DNA from 3 places in the Paenibacillus nicotianae genome. Region 1 is predicted to be linked to each of the others. Evidence: riboswitches for the same ligand, from Rfam matches in the RefSeq annotation. Region 1 holds a riboswitch; each other region holds the start of a gene.
What was found. A riboswitch is a leader RNA that binds a small molecule or an ion and turns the genes downstream of it on or off. The one in region 1 is predicted to bind cyclic di-AMP.
Positions count from the first base shown of each region.

Region 2: linked by a shared signal. The riboswitch ahead of ACFSGI_RS01910 (ubiquitin-like domain-containing protein) and the one ahead of kdpF (K(+)-transporting ATPase subunit F) in region 1 are both predicted to bind cyclic di-AMP.
Region 3: linked by a shared signal. The riboswitch ahead of ACFSGI_RS19790 (hypothetical protein) and the one ahead of kdpF (K(+)-transporting ATPase subunit F) in region 1 are both predicted to bind cyclic di-AMP.

Region 1 covers NZ_JBHUGF010000010.1:1,729,316-1,736,820, reverse strand. Annotated here, with positions in the region: gene ACFSGI_RS11685 (SMI1/KNR4 family protein) at 1-352, shown strand, start outside; gene ACFSGI_RS11680 (carboxypeptidase-like regulatory domain-containing protein) at 534-1,895, shown strand; cyclic di-AMP (ydaO/yuaA leader) riboswitch at 2,198-2,402, shown strand; cyclic di-AMP (ydaO/yuaA leader) riboswitch at 2,465-2,645, shown strand; gene kdpF (K(+)-transporting ATPase subunit F) at 2,893-2,973, shown strand; gene kdpA (potassium-transporting ATPase subunit KdpA) at 2,993-4,663, shown strand; gene kdpB (potassium-transporting ATPase subunit KdpB) at 4,793-6,820, shown strand; gene kdpC (potassium-transporting ATPase subunit KdpC) at 6,884-7,459, shown strand; gene ACFSGI_RS11655 (histidine kinase) at 7,456-7,505, shown strand, end outside.
Region 2 covers NZ_JBHUGF010000002.1:35,851-43,355, reverse strand. Annotated here, with positions in the region: gene ACFSGI_RS01920 (HD domain-containing protein) at 1-56, shown strand, start outside; gene ACFSGI_RS01915 (TatD family hydrolase) at 104-871, shown strand; cyclic di-AMP (ydaO/yuaA leader) riboswitch at 1,067-1,290, shown strand; gene ACFSGI_RS01910 (ubiquitin-like domain-containing protein) at 1,614-2,732, shown strand; gene rnmV (ribonuclease M5) at 2,930-3,475, shown strand; gene rsmA (16S rRNA (adenine(1518)-N(6)/adenine(1519)-N(6))-dimethyltransferase RsmA) at 3,480-4,364, shown strand; gene veg (biofilm formation stimulator Veg) at 4,471-4,746, shown strand; gene ispE (4-(cytidine 5'-diphospho)-2-C-methyl-D-erythritol kinase) at 4,967-5,821, shown strand; gene purR (pur operon repressor) at 5,992-6,828, shown strand; gene spoVG (septation regulator SpoVG) at 7,024-7,311, shown strand; gene glmU (bifunctional UDP-N-acetylglucosamine diphosphorylase/glucosamine-1-phosphate N-acetyltransferase GlmU) at 7,489-7,505, shown strand, end outside.
Region 3 covers NZ_JBHUGF010000011.1:228,568-236,072, forward strand. Annotated here, with positions in the region: gene ACFSGI_RS19765 (DUF4153 domain-containing protein) at 1-1,216, shown strand, start outside; gene ACFSGI_RS19770 (hypothetical protein) at 1,262-1,558, shown strand; gene ACFSGI_RS19775 (SDR family oxidoreductase) at 1,672-2,361, opposite strand; gene ACFSGI_RS19780 (universal stress protein) at 2,600-3,250, opposite strand; gene ACFSGI_RS19785 (hypothetical protein) at 3,302-3,760, opposite strand; cyclic di-AMP (ydaO/yuaA leader) riboswitch at 4,172-4,348, shown strand; gene ACFSGI_RS19790 (hypothetical protein) at 4,469-4,864, shown strand; gene ACFSGI_RS19795 (NAD(P)H-binding protein) at 4,958-5,683, shown strand; gene ACFSGI_RS19800 (hypothetical protein) at 5,729-6,052, shown strand; gene ACFSGI_RS19805 (hypothetical protein) at 6,076-6,618, shown strand; gene ACFSGI_RS19810 (GNAT family N-acetyltransferase) at 6,615-7,184, shown strand; gene ACFSGI_RS19815 (sodium-dependent transporter) at 7,283-7,505, shown strand, end outside.

The DNA.
Region 1 (7,505 bases):
CAGTCAGTCTTTGTCTTTACGCAAACTGCATATCGAAGATGCTTATTTTGCTGATATGAGTTGTCTACAAGCATGTGAACAATTGGAAATGCTGACGATTCATGATACGCGTATTTCTGACATTTCAGCGATTGCGGATCTGCCCAACCTGAAGCAATTGGAATTGAATAGTGGTTGCCAAATCAGCAATATAGAAACGATCTCCAAGTCTGTATCGCTAGAGCAATTTAGCGGTTCGTTTGCTCAATTTCAATTGCTCAAAAATTCGTTCGCTCAATACGTGAAATTCCATAAAATTGTCGGCGAAATGACAGATGAAGAAGAAGAAATCTGGCATAGCCATATACGTTAATACGATATTATAGTTATTTTCAATCATGTCTAAAGACTCTGTACAGCTCAAAAGCGACAGAGTCTTTTTTATGTTTTTTATTATTTTTTACCTAAAATCACAAAAATATAGTTGACTATCAATTTTCTTATTAGGTATAATTTACTAATAAATAACATATTTTTGAAAAAGGAGTGGTATTTTGAAAACAAAATTAGTAGGTATTACGGCGTTACTTGTGACATTAGGCATAGGTTGGGGTGGGGTACAGACGCATGCGCAAACTTTAGCAGTACATAAAGATTTGGGCAATACTACAGCTCTTGTTCAATCTGTTGCGCCAAACAAGGAGCTGACCAGCTCTAAAGATTATTTTGCTAGTAAAACGAAAGAATTGCCACAGTCTATCACTTTGCCATCTTCCACACTTAAACGCAGTACCATTGCAGAAGATACGTATGGTACCAACACCACACCAGATGAAGCTTTATTTATTCAGACAGGACAAGCGTATCAGGGTTATATCACTACAGAAGGGGAAAGTCGCTGGTTTTATACGCAAGTCACGACTCCTGCCAAATTAACTTCTTTTTTGAGTGTAGTAAATTCGGCTGCTATCGATTATGATCTTTCACTGTATTACTTAAATGAAGAGACTTCCCAGATTCAACAAGTCGCTTTTTCTACTAAAGGACCTACACAATATGAACAGCTTAGTCACATTGCCAAAGCAGGTTATTATTTTATTAGAGTTAGTTCGTATCAAGGTGCAGATACCACTAATCCATTTACCGTATTTGCAGTAACATCGGATAGTTATGATGCGAATGAGCCGGACGATAACCCGTGGCTAGCTAAAGATCGCGGAGCTGCTCCTTTTGTCAGTACACAGAATATTGATAATAGTTTTGATGAAGATTGGACAAAAGTAACTTTGACAGCTCAGTCTAAAATGAATTTACGGTTAGACAATACATCGACCTATGGAACGTATCAGTTGCAGTTATTTAATGCTAATCTTGTAAGTCAGGGTACACTGGCACAAAATACAAATGGTCAGGTTACATTACCGGCTGGAACGTATTATATTCAAGTGTTAGCTCCTTCCACATTCGATTTAACGACTCCATACAAATTATCTGTTAATTATCAGACAGCAGATGTATCAAGAGTTGTTATTAGTGATATTACAACAGATGGCGGTGTCTACGGATTTATTAACTATGGTCAAGGCAATAAATGGCGTGTGAAAAATAATATTGTAATCACAGGTCGTGCATTAGATGCAACAGGTAATCCTGTAGGGAATGCGATAGTCACAACCAATATCACTACCATTTTAAATAACAAAGTGATTTCTGGTACAGCGACTACAGATGCTACAGGTCATTTTACAATGCCGGTCTCTATCAATAATCCGGGAGTAGGACAATATACGTTCCAATCGTCCAGATACAGACATTATTATGATATTGTCAGAATTCAATTTTTCAACAATGGAAAACAACTAAATTCAGACATTAGCACGTTGTACCATTTTGCTTACGAAATTTATACAGGTTAACATAACGTAGCAAAATGATAGGATGTTGCGTAATAAATGACATAATCGTTTTCAGAATCTACTGCAAATCAATGATAAATATCATGTAACAAAAATAAAAAAGTAGATAAACGATGAAAAAGAGAGAAAATAGAAGCCTGAGATAGATAAGTTTTCAATAGTTATCTGAAAATGAAAGCTGTGATGATTCACAGCTTTTTTTGCGTTTTTTCTCAGCTTTACAGTTGACAGGTACAGGCGTATTATTCATTGCAGGCAGTTGATGAATAGGATTCAGCAACTGATATAAATGAAGTTTCCAATGTTTTTGATCGCTGAGTTTTCGGTACTAACCGAAAAACGGGGGAACCAAATTGCGACTTCACAAAACGGTGTGAGAGCCGGAATGTGAATCGTTGGGGTGAATCTGCATACTGACTTAACCATGGTACAGTCAGACAATGCAGTAGGGCGACTCTCACCGCCCGAATCCGACAGCTAACCTCGTAAGCGTGGATTAGGAGAGAAGTGTGAAGCTTGTGCCGATCTGACACAGTGTAATACGACTCTGTGTTTTTTGATATGTTAACAATGTCACGACGCTTAATTTTCATATGCATATGAAAAGCGGGGGAACCAATCGTTGATGAAAATAACTGATAGAAGAGTCAGTTACTACACAACATGGGGTGAATTCCGGTATCTACCGGAACGGGCAATCTTCCAGCCCGAATCCGACAGCTAACTCCGTAAGCGTATAGGGGAGAACTCCTAACCAGCAACTTGGCAGGTACACGATAAGTGTGCGTGTTTGTAGAGGGCTGGGGAAAAGTTCTGCTTTTCTCCAGGCTTCTTTTTTTATGCCTTTTTTAGCAAATATTACTTACAAAACGAATGCAGGGAGTCTTATACCTATGATGGATATACTGATGATTGGATTATTATTGATAATGACTTTGGGATTGAGCGGGTTGCTGCAATGGGCATCTGTAGCTATCGGAGAAAGAAGGAATGAGCGATGACTTGGCTGCTGTGGATTATTATTGGTGGGTTAACCATCTATCTATGTTACGCATTGATTTATCCAGAAAAATTCTAAAGGGTCAGGGGAGAACATCGTGAGTATCTTTTCATATATCGGAATTGCAGTCACTTTTATTATCGCTTTAATTATCGCTCGTCCAACCGGACATTATATTGCATATGCTTTTGAAAATAAACCGAATCGCTTAGATCGTTGGTTTTATCCAATTGAGAAATGGATATACAGGTTCGGCGGTATCAAAAATGAAAATCAAACCTGGAAGCAGTATGCAGGCGCTGTTCTTATCAGTAATGCAGTGATCTTGCTGATAGCATATCTGATCTTTCGTTTCCAACACATTTTACCAATGAATCCAGCAGGGATTACCAGTATGAGCCCTGATCTAGCATTCAATACAGCGATCAGCTTTATTACAAATACGAATTTACAGCATTACAGCGGTGAAAGTGGTTTATCTTTATTCTCACAAATGACAGCAATTATCTTTATGATGTTTGTCTCACCGGCAACAGGGATTGCAGTCGCAATTGCATTTATTAGAGGATTGACCGGTAAGCCGCTGGGTAATTTCTTTACGGACTTGGTACGGGCAATCACACGAATTTTGTTACCTCTTACTTTTATTATGGCGCTTGTGTTTGTTGGATTAGGTATGCCGCAGACCTTGCATACAGTCATAACAGCTCAGACTTTACAAGGAACAGAGCAACAGATTGGTACCGGTCCAATAGGATCATTTCTAGCAATCAAAGAATTAGGGAATAACGGTGGTGGATATTTCGGAGCCAACTCTGCACACCCTTTTGAAAATCCAGGCGGATTCAGTAATATGTTGCAAATGTTGATGATGTTATTGGTTCCAATGTCACTGCCATTTACGTACGGCAAAATGGTCGGCAACTCCAAACAAGGTAGAGTATTATTTGTTTCGATGGTCATGATGTTTGTCGTGATGCTTAGTGTATCACTTGTCAGTGAATTTCAAGGAAATCCGTTGATTAACCAATTAGGTATTCAACATCAGTCGGGATCAATGGAAGGGAAAGAAGTACGATTAGGCGAAGCGCAATCTTCATTCTACTCTGTGGTAACAACAGCTTCAGAGACAGGTGCTGTTAATACGATGCATGATACGTTAACACCTATTGGCGGATTGATTTCACTTGGAAATATGATGCTGAATACGGTATTTGGCGGTTCAGGAGTAGGATTGTTAAACATTTTAATGTATGCGATTATTGCTGTGTTCTTATCGGGTCTGATGGTTGGACGTACACCAGAATTTCTCGGTCGCAAAATTGAAGGCAAAGAAATGAAGTTGATTGCAGTAACATTACTTATTCAACCATTATTGGTATTAGCACCTACAGCTATTGCTCTTATGACCCAAGCCGATACGATTTCTAATCCAGGTTATCATGGATTAACACAAGCGCTGTATGAATTTACCTCATCAGCTGCAAATAACGGATCAGGATTTGAAGGGCTAGGCGATAATACGCCGTTTTGGAATATTATGACCGGTGTAGTGATGTTTATCAGTCGTTATTTCTCAATGGTAACGTTGTTAGCTGTGGCAGGGTCATTAATGGCGAAAAAACCTGTTCCAGAAACAAGCGGAACATTACGCACAGATCAAGCATTGTTCGGTGGTATGTTTATTATTTCTGTTATTTTAGTCGGTGCACTTACCTTTTTCCCGGTGGTTGTACTTGGGCCGATTGCAGAGATGCTAACATTGTAAAAAGAAACAGCTACACGTATCTACTATTATAAAATGTGAAAACATAGATAATGGCTACAAAACGAAATATGGATAGAAATAGAATATATAGCATTTATACTGATAAATGCTAAGTGGAGGAACAATGTAATGAAAAGTAAATCATCAATGATGAGCCGGGACTTGATCTCCAAAGCGTTACAGCAGTCTGTGATCAAATTAAATCCTAAACAGATGGCACGTAATCCAGTAATGTTTGTAGTTGAGGTTGGTTTAATTATCAGTTTGTTGTTAATTTTTGTACCTAATGCTTTTGGCGAATCGGTTTCAACAGGTTTTAATATCGCTGTAGCTATTATTCTGTTATTCACTATCCTTTTTGCCAACTTTGCTGAAGCATTAGCAGAAGGTCGAGGCAAAGCACAAGCTGACTCGATGAAAAATACACAAAAAGAAATTATTGCCAATCGAATCGAAGGCGAGCAAATAGTAGCTGTATCGTCTACACAACTTCGTAAAGGGGATACTGTTAAAGTCGTACAAGGCGAAATGATCCCTGGTGATGGTGAAGTGATCAAAGGTTTGGCATCTGTTGATGAATCTGCGATCACAGGGGAATCTGCTCCAGTAATCAAAGAAGCCGGTGGAGACTTCAGTTCGGTAACCGGTGGAACAATGGTTATTAGTGATGAGATTATTGTTCGCATCACAAGCGATCCTGGTGAATCATTTATGGATCGGATGATTAGTCTGGTCGAAGGAGCAGAACGCCAGAAGACACCTAATGAAATTGCGTTAAACACAGTATTGATAAGCTTAACTATTATCTTTTTAATGGTTGTTGTGACATTGCCTTTTATGGCAAATTACTTAAATATTGTTCTTTCGGTTCCTGTATTGATTGCTTTGCTCGTCTGCTTGATTCCAACTACTATTGGTGGATTGTTATCTGCGATTGGGATTGCAGGGATGGATCGGGTAACACGTTTTAATGTATTGGCGATGTCCGGTAAAGCGGTCGAAGCTTCCGGTGATATCAATACGATTATTTTAGATAAAACAGGTACGATCACGTACGGTAATCGGATGGCAAGTGAATTTGTACCGACAGAAGGGCACTCACCACAAGAAGTAGGGGAATGGGCAGCGATTAGTTCTGCTTTTGATGAGACACCTGAAGGACGTTCTGTTCTAGAATTGATGAAAAAGCAAAATTGGGAATACTCGCAATCATTAAGTGAAGGTGCAGAAATCATAGAGTTTCGCGCTGAGACACGTATGAGTGGATTGGATCTGGCAGATGGACGCAAAGTTCGTAAAGGTGCTGTCGATGCAATAAAAAAATGGGTTAGTTCTCAAGGTGGAAATATTCCTAGTAATCTACAAGCGAATAATGATGCTATTGCTTCTGCCGGGGGAACACCGCTTGCTGTAGCTGTAGATCAAGAAATCTATGGATTGATCTATCTCAAAGATACCGTCAAAGCCGGAATGAAAGAGCGTTTTGAACAAATGCGTAGTATGGGGATCAAAACGATTATGTGTACAGGTGATAATCCATTAACAGCAGCAACGATAGCCAAAGAAGCTGGAGTAGATGATTATATCGCTGAAAGTACACCAGAAGATAAAATAGCTGTTATTCGCCGTGAACAAGCAGAAGGTAAATTAGTTGCGATGACAGGAGATGGTACCAATGATGCTCCTGCACTTGCACAAGCAGATGTAGGGATTGCGATGAATAGTGGTACTGTTGCTGCCAAAGAAGCAGCTAACATGATCGATCTAGATTCCGATCCATCCAAAATTATCGAAGTAGTATCGATTGGTAAGCAGTTATTAATGACTCGCGGTAGCTTAACGACATTCAGTATTGCTAACGATATTGCCAAATATTTTGCTATTATTCCAGCGATGTTTATGGTAGCTATTCCGCAGATGCAAGTGCTAAATATTATGAATCTACATTCACCTATGTCTGCTATTTTATCGGCACTAATCTTTAATGCGATTATTATTCCAATTCTGATTCCTCTGGCGATGAAAGGTGTTGCTTATAAACCAATGAGCTCTACCAAATTGTTACGTCGCAATTTGTTTATCTATGGATTCGGTGGCGTCGTTGTTCCATTTGTCGGTATTAAATGTATTGACTTGATTATGCAGACTTTTTTATAAGAGCGAAATGATGTCTATAAATGCGAATACGTTACTACTCAGAACCGAAGGGAAAGAACAGGTATGAAAATGGTATGGATCACTTTGCGAACAAGCGCGATATTATTTCTGCTCTGCTGTGTTATCTATCAACTAGCAGTCACAGGAATTGCACAAGCTTTTATGTCCAAGCAAGCAGATGGAAGTCTTATTTATAATAGTAATCATCAGGTTGTGGGTTCAGAGTTAGTAGGACAAGCATTTACTGAACCTCAATATTTTCAAGGACGGATATCGAGTATAGATTACAACGCAAATGGATCAGGATCGCCGAACTTTGCTCCATCCAATCCAGAATTGTTGAAACGTCTACAAGAATCTGTCAGCACATGGCAAAAGCAAAATCCAGACGTTCCTGTATCATCGTTACCTGTTGATCTTATTACCAATTCAGGCTCAGGACTTGATCCTGATATCAGCCCTGAAGCAGCAACTGCCCAAATACCAAGAATCAGTAATCTGACCGGGGTATCCGCAGAGCAGCTTCAAACATTGGTGCAACAAAATACAATATCCAGACAATTAGGAATATTCGGTGAACCGGCTGTTAATGTACTAAAATTGAATATGGCTCTTCAAAAAGAGTTGTCTCAATCATGAGTACGTTTCGTCGTAAAACGCCTGAAGAATTGTTACAAATGATCAC
Region 2 (7,505 bases), on a different contig from region 1:
TAGCGGCGATATTTGAAAATAAAATCAATCCGCCTCAAATGGAGTTTGAAATCTAAAATAAAAGAAAAAAGTGTGTAAAACAGAGAAGGAGCGAGAAAAACATATGTTATTTGATACACATACTCATTTAGATTCGATTGAATTTGCTGATGATCGCAAAGAAGTCATTGAACGTGCTTATGCACAAGGTGTAACCCGTATGATCAATGTTGGCTTCAACCGCGAAACGATTCCAACTACGATGGAATTGGTAGAAAGTTACGAATTTATATATGCAGCGATAGGTTGGCATCCTGTAGATGCGATCCATATGCAACCTGGCGATCTGGAATGGATTGAATCGTTATGCAAACATGAAAAAGTAGTCGCTATTGGCGAGATTGGTCTTGATTATCATTGGGATACTTCTCCAAAAGAAGTACAACACAAAGTATTACGGGAACAAATTGGGCTAGCGCGTTCAATTAATATGCCAATCGTGATTCATAATCGTGATGCACACGAAGATATTGTGAAGATTTTGCGTGAAGAAAAAGCACATGAAGTAGGAGGCGTGATGCATTCGTTTTCAGGGAGCTGGGAAACAGCCAAAATGTGTCTTGATATGGGCTTCCATTTATCGTTTGGAGGACCAATTACTTTCAAAAATGCAAAGCAACCTAAAGAGGTGTTACAAAAGGTTCCTATGGACCGTCTTTTACTTGAAACAGACTCCCCATTTTTGACACCACATCCTTATCGTGGAAAACGAAATGAGTCCGGTTATGTGACACTTGTAGCCGAAGCGGCTGCGGAGCTAAAAGGGATATCACTGGAAGAAATTAGTACAATTACAACTAAAAATGCACTGGAACGATTTGGCATTCGATGAAAAACAGAGTAAATCACGCAAAAAACATCGTTAAATCGATATATGAATAAATTATCTTTAAAAAATCGGAGAATATGACAACTTTTTAACCATTTATTCAGAAAAACGTGCTTGCTGGTCGCTTTACATGAGGGTTGGGTTCGGGATATTATTTCATCAGTGATTTAATCTTGCTGTTATCACGCAAGATTCCATGATTCGGTCTCGCTGAGTTTCCTGCATAGGAAAACGGGGGAACCAACATATGTCTTCAAGCCATTATTATCAGAATACCGAAGTCATTATGTATGATTCCTTTTACAGGGTCTATGGGGTGAATTGGAGGTACTCGCGCCATGAGCGGAGGATCCTTCACAGGGCAGGCAATATGATATGTCCGAATCCGACAGCTAACCCCGTAAGCGATGCAGAGGCAACCTCGTATTTTCTAACGTTTTCCGAACTGTATTCAAATACGTCGGGAGCCAAGGAAAAGTTGCTCTTGCTCTTTTCCAGAGGCTTCTTTTGTTTTGGCTAAAAGGAAAAGATACAGAGATACGATATTTGAAGCTTGATCTTTCAGATATTAGGTATGTCCCTTAGACTGACCATGGCGCAGGCATTTTTGAACATCACGAAAGATTATCACACAGATTCGATAATCTTATGCTTACGATCAGCCTGTGAAAATTCTGTTATATAGTCGCGTCATATACTATTACGTCACAGCTAGACGGCGAGACTATGAAGGAGGACGGAAGAAGTGGCAATTGCTCCTTTCGAAAAAACCCATGGTTCGCGCTCATCCAGCATGTCTTACGCGCTGAGTTGGAAGCAACAAAACCTACGCTATGTATTGTGGGCTGCATTATTGGTCATCGCTCTTGCAGTGATGCTATTGTCCCTACTTTATAATCAAGCGGGTAAAAATATTTCTGTAGTCATTGACGGCAAAGCACAAACGGTGGAAACACGTAAATTGATGCTTTCTCAACTGCTTGATGAAAATCAAATTAAAGTCGCACCACAAGATAAAGTATCTATGCCGATGAATGGCGCGCTTCAAGATGGGGATAAAGTTTATATTAACCATGCGGTTGCAGTAAACATTACGGCAGATGGTGGCACTAAGAAAATCTATACCACCTCTAAAACAGTTGGTAACACATTGGAGCAAGCTGGATTAACATTGTCAGGTGAAGATCAACTTACACCAGCAATGGAATCTTCAGTTCATGACAATATGGATATCAAGATTGTTCGCACCAAATCTTTTGTAGCGAAAAAAGTTGTAAAGATTCCTTATCAAACGGTTAAAAAAACCGATGCTTCTCTGGTTGAAGGTAAAACAAAGCTAGTACAAAGTGGTCAAACAGGAAAAGTGGTTCAATACATCGAGAAAGTATACGAAGATGGAGAATTCGTCTCCAAACGTATGGTTGATAAAAAAACAACCGCAAAAGTGCAAGACAAGATTGTAGCAATAGGTACGAAAAAAGAAGAGCCTAAGCTTCTTGCAGCTGCTTCATCTAGTGGAGGTTCCAGTAATAGTACTTCCAAAGCAGGTGTAGATTTCTCTTATGCGAAAGTACTGAACAATGTATCTCTTACTGCTTATTCGTCTCAAGAACCCGGTCTAGGTACAGTGACTGCTTCTGGAGCACGTGTAACAGAAGGTCGTACGATTGCAGTCGATACGAGTGTCATTCCGATGGGATGGTGGGTATACATTGAAGGCATTGGCTTCCGCCGTGCTGAAGATACCGGTAGTGCTATTAACGGTAATAAAATCGACGTATATATAGACAGCTTGAGCCAAGCGAGAGCATTTGGACGTAAATCCGGTTACACTGTATATGTAATCGGTCCGGTTAAACCCTAAGTAGGGTGTTGATTGGGATAACGCCATTGCTTAAGCCCAGTCATCTGTTATATGATATAAATAATATTAACCATGAGCGTGAATAAGGAAAACAAAAAGAAGAGGAATATTCCTCTTCTTTTTGTTCTGTTAAGATCAATTTAGAGTGAATCGATAGAGGTCATTATTTACAGAGTGAAGGGAAGCGTACAATCAACGTGATTAAAGAAGTGATTGTGGTGGAAGGTAGAGACGATACAGTAGCCATCAAACGAGCTGTAGACGCAGATACGATCGAGACAGGCGGTTCAGCGATAGGAGCTCATGTAATTCGTCGGGTGAAGTTAGCTCAAGAACGTCGCGGTGTGATTATATTAACAGATCCTGATTTTGCAGGTGAACGGATACGGAAAATCGTCGCGCAGAAAGTACCAGGCTGTAAGCATGCTTTTATTCCTGAAAGCGAAGCGACGCTCAAAGGTGATATCGGTGTTGAAAATGCTTCTCCTGAAGCGATTCGTGAAGCACTGGCACGTGTACATTCGGAGATGCCAGAAGCGGAAGTTTTGATCGATTGGGAAGACTTAATTATGACAGGACTTGTGATGAGTGCTGATGCGGCAGAGCGAAGAATGAAAATGGGCAATTTGTTAGGGATAGGATATGGCAATGGAAAGCAATTCCACAAGCGTTTGCGTATTTTTGGCATTAGCCGTGAAGAATTTGCAGCAGCTCTTTCACAAATGGAAGCGGAGGAAGAATAATAATATGGATGAACGACTAGATATAGCGACACCCAAACGAACCAAAGAAATTATTAATAAATACGGCTTCTCGTTTAAAAAAAGCTTGGGTCAGAACTTTTTGATCGATTCGAATATTTTGAACAAAATTGTAGAAGCAGCCGAATTAACACCTGAAAATGGAGCGTTAGAAATTGGGCCGGGGATTGGTGCATTAACAGAACGTCTTGCTCAGGAAGCAGGCGCAGTCACAGCAGTTGAGATTGATCGTCGCTTAATTCCAATTTTGAAAGAAGTGTTAGAGCCTTATCCGCATGCTAAAGTACGTCATGATGATGTACTTAAAGTAGATCTACATCAACTATTTCGTGAAGACTTTAGTGAAGTCGAAAAAGTAAGTGTAGTTGCTAACTTGCCTTACTATGTAACGACACCGATCGTGATGAAGTTGTTAGAAGAACGTTTACCGTTAGACAATATCGTCGTCATGATCCAAAAAGAAGTCGCTCAGCGCATGGCAGCTCCTCCTGGAGGCAAAGACTACGGAAGTCTAAGTATTGCGGTGCAATATTATTGCGTGCCTGAATTGATCTGTATTGTGCCCAAAACAGTATTTATCCCACAGCCTAATGTAGAGTCTGCGGTAATTCGTTTAAAACTGCGTGATCGTCCGGCAGTCGAAGTGGAAGATGAAGCTTACTTTTTTGAATTAATGCAATCTTGTTTTGTACAACGTCGTAAAACGATTGCTAATAACTTGCGTAGTCGTTACTTTGAAGGCGGAGACCGTACGCAATTAGAGCAGCTTTTGGCAGAAGCAGGAATTGAACCTTCTAGACGTGGAGAAACGCTTAGTTTGCAAGAATATGCGACTTTGAGCAGTGTATTTTTGAAAGCAGGTATCCGCTAAAAAAATTCGTTGACAAGATAAATTTAATACTGCTATAATTTAATGTTCATTTGACAAACTATCTTTTCTTTGATATAATTAAGGAGGAAAGAGGTGGTTGTAGTCAATGGCTAACAATGCGCTTTTGGAAATCAAACGTAGTCTTGATGCTCATGTAGGGCACAAAATTACGTTACGTGCTAATGGTGGTCGTAAGAAGACCATCGAACGAACCGGAGTTTTGGAAGAGACCTACCCTTCTGTTTTTATTGTCAAGCTCGCTGAAGAGCATCAGACATTTGAACGTGTGTCTTACAGCTATGCCGATATATTGACAGATTCTGTGGAAGTCACCGTCTGTGATGACGATTGTCAGACACGAATCGAATATGTTGGGAATTGAATAACTGTTTTATCATAAGACAGTCTTTATCTCCTTTCGGGGTAGAGACTGTTTTGTTTTGTGACTACATTTTATAGATATGAACGGAACCCGATACCCATATTAATAGACTTTATACTTCATTTTTTTTATAATATGGATTATTCGCAATGATAAGCACAGGAACCCGTACGCAGCGTATCAAATCGTTCGGATGGAATGTTGAGGGTGGAGGAACAGCATGAAGATATATGAAAAAGCGCCAGCGAAGATTAACCTGATGCTGGATGTGTTACATAAACGACCGGATGGTTATCATGAGGTCGAGATGATTATGACGATGGTCGATTTAGCAGATCGGCTGACGATTACTGAATTATCTCGAGATACGATCCAAATTTCCAGTCAAGCCGGATATATTCCTTTGGATGAGAAAAATCTTGCTTTTCAAGCTGCTCAAAAAATCAAAGCAAAATATAATATTAAGCATGGCGTACATATTCATATCGACAAGCAGATTCCAGTTGCTGCGGGTCTAGCTGGAGGTAGTAGTGATGCCGCTGCTGCACTTAGAGGATTGAATCGTCTCTGGAACCTTCAGATTCCTCACAACGATATGATGGAGCTAGGTGCTTCAATCGGTTCTGATGTGCCGTTCTGTATTACAGGCGGTACAGCGTTAGCAACAGGGCGTGGAGAGCTGTTAACCCCGCTTACCAGTCCACCGGATTGCTGGGTTGTTCTCGCGAAGCCACCGATCAATGTATCGACTGCTGATGTGTACGGACGTTTCCGCGCTGATAAAATAGCCAAACACCCTTCTGCTATCGAAATGCAGAAAGCGTTAGAACATAAATCATTTGATGAAATCTGTCATCAGCTTGGCAATGTACTCGAAGATGTGACGCTGACTCACTATCCGCAAGTACAGCAGTTGAAGCAAGCGATGATCCAGCTTGGAGCTGATGGCGTATTAATGTCAGGCAGTGGACCTACAGTATTTGGATTAATTTCAAAAGAATCTAAAGTAGCTCGTGTATACAATGGGTTAAGAGGATTTTGTAAAGAAGTATATGCTGTACGAATACTAACGTAACTGATTTCAAATCGCAGTCTTTTTTACTCCATATGGTGCTCGATAAGAAGCCATAAGAGAAAAAGATTGCGATTTTCTTTTACAAACACGTACAAAAATGTTATATTCACTTTAATTATTCGGGTTTAGGGTATAAAATGTCAATATTTTGTAGATAGCGAGGCGTTACGGTGAAAAAATTAAAGAGAAGCGCGCGGTTAGTTGAATTAACTCAATATTTAACTTCACGACCACATACGCTAATTCCATTAACCACTTTCGCTGATCGATACGGAGCGGCCAAATCATCGATTAGTGAGGATCTGACCATTATCAAAGAAGTTTTTGAAGAAGATGGCACAGGAGAGTTGTTAACACTTGCAGGAGCAGCAGGTGGAGTGAAATATATTCCCAAGCTTGCTAAAGAAAAAGCATTTTCTTTTATGGAAGAACTATGCGGTCAATTGGGACAACCTGATCGTCTACTTCCAGGTAACTATATTTATATGTCTGATTTGCTAGGGCAACCTGCTATTTTGAATGAAGTAGGTAAGATTTTTGCTTCTGCGTTTGCAGATACGCCGATCGATGTGATTATGACGGTAGAAACAAAAGGGATTCCGCTAGCTCATGCGACAGGTACACAATTGAATTTGCCTGTAGTATTGGTACGACGTGATCATCAGATGACAGAAGGATCGGCTGTAAGTATTAATTATGTATCCGGTTCACATAAGAGCTTACACACGATGACGTTGTCGCGCCGCGCTCTAAAAGAAAAATCCCGGGTATTGATTATCGATGATTTTATGAAAGCTGGCGGTACGATTCAAGGCATGGTTGATCTTTTGGGAGAATTTAATGCAACTGTCGCTGGTGTAGGGGTACTACTGGAATCGGGTTCTGTCGACACTGATGATCGTTTGTGGGCGGATTATGTATCACTTGCGAAAGTAACAGATATTGATCCTAAAAACAAAAAAATTACGGTACAACCTGGAAACTACTTTGAAAATGATTCTAATTAAGCTTGTTCACCAATGATTTTCATTTTAGTAATGAGAACGAATATCATTAAAATCAGGTGAAATCGGTAGAAATCGAGCTTAAAAATAAATAAAATAAAAAAATACACAATTAATTTGGAGAAAAAAGAAGGAATTTGACTTCTGTGTGTGGAATTACACAATCTAAGTCTTTATAGACAAAGGTGGTGAACACATATGGAAATAACGGATGTAAGACTCCGCCGAGTGAATTCCGAAGGCCGAATGAAAGCAATCGCATCCATCACAATTGATAGCGAATTTGTCGTTCATGACATTCGCGTAATTGATGGTAATAATGGAATGTTTGTTGCAATGCCAAGCAAACGGACACCGGATGGTGAGTTTCGCGACATAGCGCATCCTATTTCTTCTGGCACTCGCGAGAAGATTCAGTTAGCTGTATTGGCTGAGTATGAACGTGCAGGAGTGGAAGAAGAAGAAGTGATCGAAGAAGGTGCTTAACGTTTACTTATTGGGGTTTGAAAGAAAAGGGAGCCACAGGGAGCTACATTGTGGCTCCCTTTTCTTTTTGTCTGGAATAAGATATATTCATTAGGGAGTTTTAACAACATATCTAATAAACAATGATCTAAATATATGAGTTTTACAAGGAGGTCTGTAGTGTTGGATTCGAAAAGAATGGCAATTATACTTGC
Region 3 (7,505 bases), on a different contig from region 1:
GGATCATATGATTCCACAAGCAGTAAGGCATTGGGTGACTCCTTTTCGTATACTCAAAAATGCCGCTACAGGCAAAATGGAACATGAAAAAAAGAAAATCGTAACTAAAGTATTGATCGGTCTGGTGATTGCTTTTCCGCTACTATTAATTATTATTAGTCTGCTAACATCCGCTGATCGCATATTTGGAAATTTATTATCTGCATTGCCGAACTGGATCGACGGGTTGTCATTTGGAGAAGGTAGTGTTCGTGTGCTCTGGATTGTGATTGGAGGCATACTCTTTTTCGGCTATTTGTGGGGATTTGTACAACCGTATATCTATCCATCGGTAGCTGATAATAGACAACAACCACTACACAGTTCGGCTTCTTCTGTCTCTGACGTAGAGCTATCTTCACCTGTTCCGACTGTATATGGGCCACCACCGTTACCCACTTATCCGGTTGCTACGCGTCAGCCGATCCGAATCGATCCGATTATTATGGCGACGATACTGATCTTGATTAATATCGTGTATGTACTATTTGTAGTGATCCAGTTTTCTTACTTATTTGGCGCAGGACAAGGACAGATTCCTGATGGTCATTCGTATGCCGAGTATGCTCGTAGTGGATTTCTTGAACTGGTGATGGTTACTTCATTGAACTTTATCATTATGGTATGTGTACTATTGTATATGGCAGACAGCTCTACTATTTTGCGCCGTATCAACAACAGCATGTTGTATATTTTATTGATTTGCTCTGGTGTGATGTTATATTCAGCATTCGCCCGTCTTATCTTATATGAACAAGCTTATGGATATACGTATACCCGTTTTCTAGTCCACGCATTTATGATCTTTCTGGCTGTGTTGTTACTGGTTGCAGGTTTACGGATATATTGGAAAAGGTTGCCGCTTGCCAAATGTTATATCGTACTTGCTCTTACTGCTTATGTAGTAGTGAACTATGTAGGTATCGATCGAATCATAGCTATTCAGAATCTGGATCGATATGAGCAGACAGGGCAGATTGATTTCGATTATTTGAATGGATTGTCCAGTGATGCGATTCCTGTGTTGTTACAGCGAAGTGCTACACTATTGCCTGCTTCCCAACACTATTTCCGTCAGGACAAAGCTTATTTATTTGAAAAAGAACAATCCTGGCAGTCGATTAACTGGGCAGATTACCGGGCGATACGCGCGCTTCGTAGTGATACACCTTCCTAATGTTGATATAAAGCTTGTTATTTTACAGCACCAAAGGAGCGAAATATGATGGTAACTCAAGCATTGATCGAATGGAATATAGATCCCACTTCGTTGCCACAGCAGAAATGGTTAACTGATCAACAACTCAATCTGGATCTATCTTATCCCAACATGAATTCTACAGATGAAGGATGGAATATCCAGATTCGGATTACAGAATCATTGCCTAATTCGTGGAATACGTATGCAGAAGTACAATTTCTGACTGATCCAGATGATCCCTTAGAAGAAGGATTTACATTTTTATTATGGGCAGGCTCTTATGTAGCCGATGTAACGATTGTAGGGGAAACACATTAATGTATAACGCAAAAAGCTCTCCATGCTCATCAGGAGGGCTTTTTGTATATCCAATATGATATTTTTCTACACTAGAATCGTGATGTAGTTTGCTTATCTGTTATTGTAGTAAATCAACTTTGCTGTTGAGTAGGAGCTAAAGCAATCTCACGAATATTGATACTTTGAGGCTGATTGAATGCAAAGTAAATTGTATCTGCAATCGTTTGTGGCATTAAGTTGAGTTTGGCTTTTTCGCCAGTGGTCTGATCGTTCCATTCAGTCTCTATTAATCCAGGAGAGATTGTAACTACCCGGACATTGTGTGGAGCTACTTCTTCGCGTACATTTTCACTAATCGAATGAACAGCAAATTTGGTACCACCGTAAGCGACATGATCGGTAAACGTTTTTTTACCTGCAATCGAGCTGATATTGATAATCGTGCCTGACTTTTGTTCAATCATGGATGGCAGTACAGCTTGCATTCCATTGAGAAGCCCGATCACATTAGTATTATACATCTCTTGCCATTCTGCTGGATCTTGAGTCGTAATATCGCCAAGCAACATTCGACCTGCATTATTCACAATTCCTTTAACTGGCCCGAAATGTTCTTCTGCTTCTGCTATAGCTTGATCCAGAGCAGGTCGATCGGTAATATCAATAATCGCTTTCATCACCTGCCGACCGGCAAACGCTTTTAAGCGATCTTCACGACGAGAAAGTAACAACACATTATGTCCTTTGGCAATAAAAAGTTGGGCGGTAGCTTCTCCTATACTTGACGATGCGCCTGTAATCACAACAAATCCTGTTTTCATAATTCAATAAACTCCTTTATTGATATGAGATAGTGGAAAGGAACAACTTCACCTTATCATGTCTATAGAAGAAGCACAGTGAGAAACATTATAGTGCATCACATTTTTGATTATAAATTTTGGATAATCAAAATATAGTCCAATCTAGATATCCGGTACCATCACTCATAACCTGCAACCGCTTGATAAAACGAAGGGCTACAGGTTATAAGTGATGGTACGTCTAATCTACAACCTATTACATCGAATGAGATTCCAATACCAGTTCATCGATCAACTTGCCTTTGAATACTTTCAGATATTGATATTGTCCGTCGATACATAATTTGAGTAATCCATTATCGAAGTCAGTATGCATATCTTTGAAAAAGATACCTTCTGTAATGATCGATTGACCATGAGTCTCATAGGCAATCTCATATCCGCGCGAGGTCTGAATCACATCTACATCTACGCCTTGTTCGTGGGTTTCTTCTAAATGAGCTTGCATACGCTGTACCGCTACGATATGTAGATCGATAGCTCCCAACTTTTCCAGTAGATCATTTACAATCGAGCCTTTGATGATTTCTTGCCAGCGAGTCTGAGCCGATTGTCCAATAATAAGTTGAGTAATATCATGCTGTTGAGCGGTGGAAGCGATAATATCAGCCGCTTCTTGTCCGTTGCTTTCTAAGAGTACAAAATGACCTCCTGCTTCTTCTGTTAATTTACGCCATAATGCTACATAGTTCTCTTGTTGTTGATCCATTTCATCAAGCGGATGATCGATGACACTCATTACACACAGTGGAGATTGAATAAGTTGAGATAAATGAATACCACGCCTGATCAATCGTTCTCCATTGGGGCCATAATATACACAGACCATAATCTTTTCAGAATTCAAGCTAAATACACTCCTTTATTGAGGTAGTTATGATCCATTAACCATAATTATTTAAAAGGAATAATAAGCGATTGTATAATCTAACAAAAAAGCATGATTCACCAGTATATCAGAAGATGCCCATACATCTGGAGGATCTTGTAGACGACTAGATAGGTCGGTCAGAGCATCTAACATCACCTGACTGCGTACATCTCCCCATAGATCATGATGTTGGTCGATATAAGATTGCGCCTGCGGTAACGAGCATTTTTTGAGAGCAGTGAACACCCGACACCATTTCACCAAATCTAAATGTTGAACCTGATCGGTAAACGAATATTCTGCCCACCCTGTAATCCCGTGACTTGCTATTTTTAACAACCCGCAATGCAAATACCCATCCATATCAGGTAAGGCAAGCAGATGATTATCATATTGGAATACTTCAATAGAATGAATAGTATGGGTAGACACATCCACCTTAGACACAGTATTAGCAACAGGCGCGATCGGCGAAATTAAACTCATCTCAAATCTACACTCCTTCAAATAAAATCGCTATCTCTATACACAGTAAAAGCAGAACAATAAGTAGCTGTTACATTTTTGTGATGTCAGATATTGTTAGCAATCATAGTCCCGTTGAAGGTAGAAGTAAAATCAAATGTAAGCTTTTAATAGACGTTATACGCTTGAAAATAACGATGTAATCGGATTCATTTGGCTTAATCACGTTCTAATGTCTCTTATACTCGCTTATACAACCGTTTATATAAATCGTGTGCAAATAGTAGAAAAAGAAGGATGAGATCATGCAAATAAGAGCATAATGTGGAAAAGGTAATAGAATTGATTCAAATTCGCTCCTTACACGTAGCTAGACTACTTTACAAACGAAAAAGGCGGGCGTATGATTTCATTCAAGTTCATTACAGCTTAATGACTGAAAGGCTATATCCAGACCTTTCAGAAAGCGGGGGAACCATACGAATAGACAAGATGGTACAGATCTATTCAGGGGTGAATCAGATAGAAAGGCTTCGACCGAACTATCTGTAGGGAGACTCTTACTTCCGAATCCGTCAGCTAACCTCGTAAGCTGCAATAAGAGAGACGACAACAGTCATCTATGCCATATCAGGGGCTTTTTTTGCGCCTGTTTTAGAAGCTGATGAAGAGGTCCTCTTCTAACGGCTTTTTTTGTTGTCTACAATGAGTGGAGGAGAGCGAACACGCATGGAGTACGAACAGGAATTTGTACTGGTATCGCCTGCTACAGTAGCAGGAGAACAATTTATTCAATTACTCAAAGTTAAAAAAATACCGTTTGCTATTATAGTGAATAGTCAGGCAGATCAGCTTCGCTTTGAAAAGATAGGTATTGAGCATATTCTGGTGATCGATACGCAGCGCCAGGACTTATGGCGTATCCCGCAATTGAATATTGGCAAAATCTATTTATTTGAACGTAGTCTACCTTTATGTTGTCGGTATATTCAGATCTGTCGTGCATGGACATCAGAGAAGCTATATGTGATTACCGAAGGCAATCAATCACGCTTAATTTATCGTGGTCTTGGTGCAGATTATATTATTCATACCAATGGAAGTAGCGCTTCGTTTTTATTATAAAAAAAGACTGCTGATCGAACGATCATTTTATTTTGCAATTTGGTGCTGATATCTTGATAATAAAGAAGATAGAGAACCAAGTTGATGCGCAGAATGGAGATGATCGTTGTGATCGGTAAAACAGCCCTTGTCGCTGGAGCAACAGGTCTTGTTGGCAAAAAATTAGTGCGTCAGTTATTAGACAGCACAGAATATACACGAGTGATTGCTCTTGTCCGCGAACCTGTGCAGCAACTACAACATCTGAAGTTGCAACAGATCGTAGTGGATTATCGTAGACTAGAAGATTATCGTGCAGAGATGCAAGCAGACGATGTCTTTTGCTGTCTCGGTACAACGATTAAGCAAGCAGGTACTCAAGCACAGATGATCGAAATTGATGTATTGTACCCGGTATCTGTAGCTATGGTGGCTTACAAACAAGGAGCCAAGCAGTTTATCGTGATCAGTTCGATGGGTGCTGATCCCAAATCAAGTATTTTCTATACACGTACCAAAGGTGATATGGAGCAACGATTGCAACAAGTAGGTTATTCTTCGTTATCGATTGTTCGCCCGTCTTTATTGTTAGGCAAACGTAAAAATAGCCGCGCAGGGGAGCAATTTGGCGCTGTGGTCTCTCAAGCATTATCATTTCTAATGATAGGGCCTCTTCGTAAATATCGCGGTATCGAAGCAGGTGACGTTGCACGAGCGATGTATCGAATCGCTCAGATCTCCAAGTCAGGTACTCAAGTATATATGTCAGATCAATTGCAACGCATCGCAGACGAGTCGCAGAGTCGCTCTGTTGCGATGAACAAATCCGCCAAATCATAGTCAGATATATTTCAATTTTTAATTATAGAAATGGAGAATTACAATATGCCTCAATTAGAACCCAAACAAGCCGCTTCAATTATTGAAAAGTGGATTGCGTTTTACGATATGGATAATGCCAAAGCATGGGATAAAGATGATTATCCTTTTATCCAATCTTCTTGCAAAGTGATGCGTAGTGCGATCCAAGCATTACGAGGAAAAGCACCTGCACAACCTAATGAACGTCGCAAAATAGTAGCTGGACTGGAAGATTGGTTAGACGATTCATTTATGGATGATCCGAATGAATGGGAAAAAGAAAATAAAGCATTTGTACAAGAAGCTTTAGAAGCGATTCAATATACGATTCAATTTCTACAAAAATAATCAATAACAAGTAGGAGTGCTGTATGCCAGAGAGGTATATTCAACTGTGCAGTCGTGCGATCGGTGATTTTTATATCGCATTTGAACCGCACTCTCATAGTCTCAATATCTATTTGCGAACACTAGAATCGGCGATAGCAGGATCTAACGATATATCTACAGATCAGTCGAATAGTAAATGTATCGATCAGCCTGCTTCGATGTTGCTGATCGGGTATCTCAAGGTAACGTATTCGCAAGCTTCTAAGCCTACCGAGTCAGAAGATGATCCTCATGAGATTATGCCAGGGCTGGATGCTGTTTATATTAGTGATTTTCAAATCTATTTCAATTATCAAGATCTGAAATTAGCTGTACCTGTGATTACGTTATTACGAGACACTTTATCGGCGGAAGGATATCGGTTACTCTCTGCACATATTTTCAAAAATGAGCGCTCCTATGCCAAATTACGCCATACGTATATCCAGCGTTGCAGAGCAACGATACGGCGTGAATATAGCGATTATGTCATGATAGAATGGAAATTGAATTCGGCAGAAGATGCAGACAGGAGCGTAAAATGAATAACGATACAAACGATCATATTCAGATAACTCTGTGCCGGGAAGAAGAAGCACATATGATATGCAATATGTATCCGTATTACTTGTACGACCTGTCAGAGATATGGGAACGTCAGCCCAATTCACAGGGAATATTTGATGAAGAAGAATATGCTACACTTCACCAGCAAAGCGATGTGTTTCTGATCTGGTGGCGACATCCAGGGGTTCTATATCCGTGGATTATTCGTGTGAACGGAGTACCTGCTGGATTTGCTTTGATTGCGACGGCTCCTTATTTGCCTGCTGGTTCTCATGCTCAATATTACTTGAATGAGTTTTTTGTAATGCGTCCATTTCGTGGACAAGGAGTCGCTCAGCAAGCCGCTATTCACGTTTTCGACCAATATCAAGGTGATTGGGAACTACAGACCAATGCTTCCTCACGGAATCATCATACCCAATCGTTCTGGAACAAAATATTGTCACAATATACAGAGAATCAGTACAGCAAGCACGAAATCATAGATGAAGATCAGCAACAACTTCTTTCTTATTGCTTTAACAATCAGCAAAATAACAAATAATCATGATTTTTTTCAATTTGTTACTTTCTTTTCATGGACAATATATAACGTTTTGTGTAACATAGGCATAATTCACTTTATCAATAAGGAGTATACCTATGGCACAAAAAGAAAGTTTAGGTAAAGCAGGTAACAAAGTAGAACGGTTTTCAACAAGCGGGTTTATTTTAGCAGCGATTGGTAGTTCGGTAGGTCTGGGGAATATGTGGAAGTTCCCGTATATCACAGGTAAATATGGTGGCGCTGCCTTTTTCCTGATGTTTATTATTTGTCTGATTGTAGTCGGGCTACCGATTTTATTGGCAGAAATGGCTATTGGAC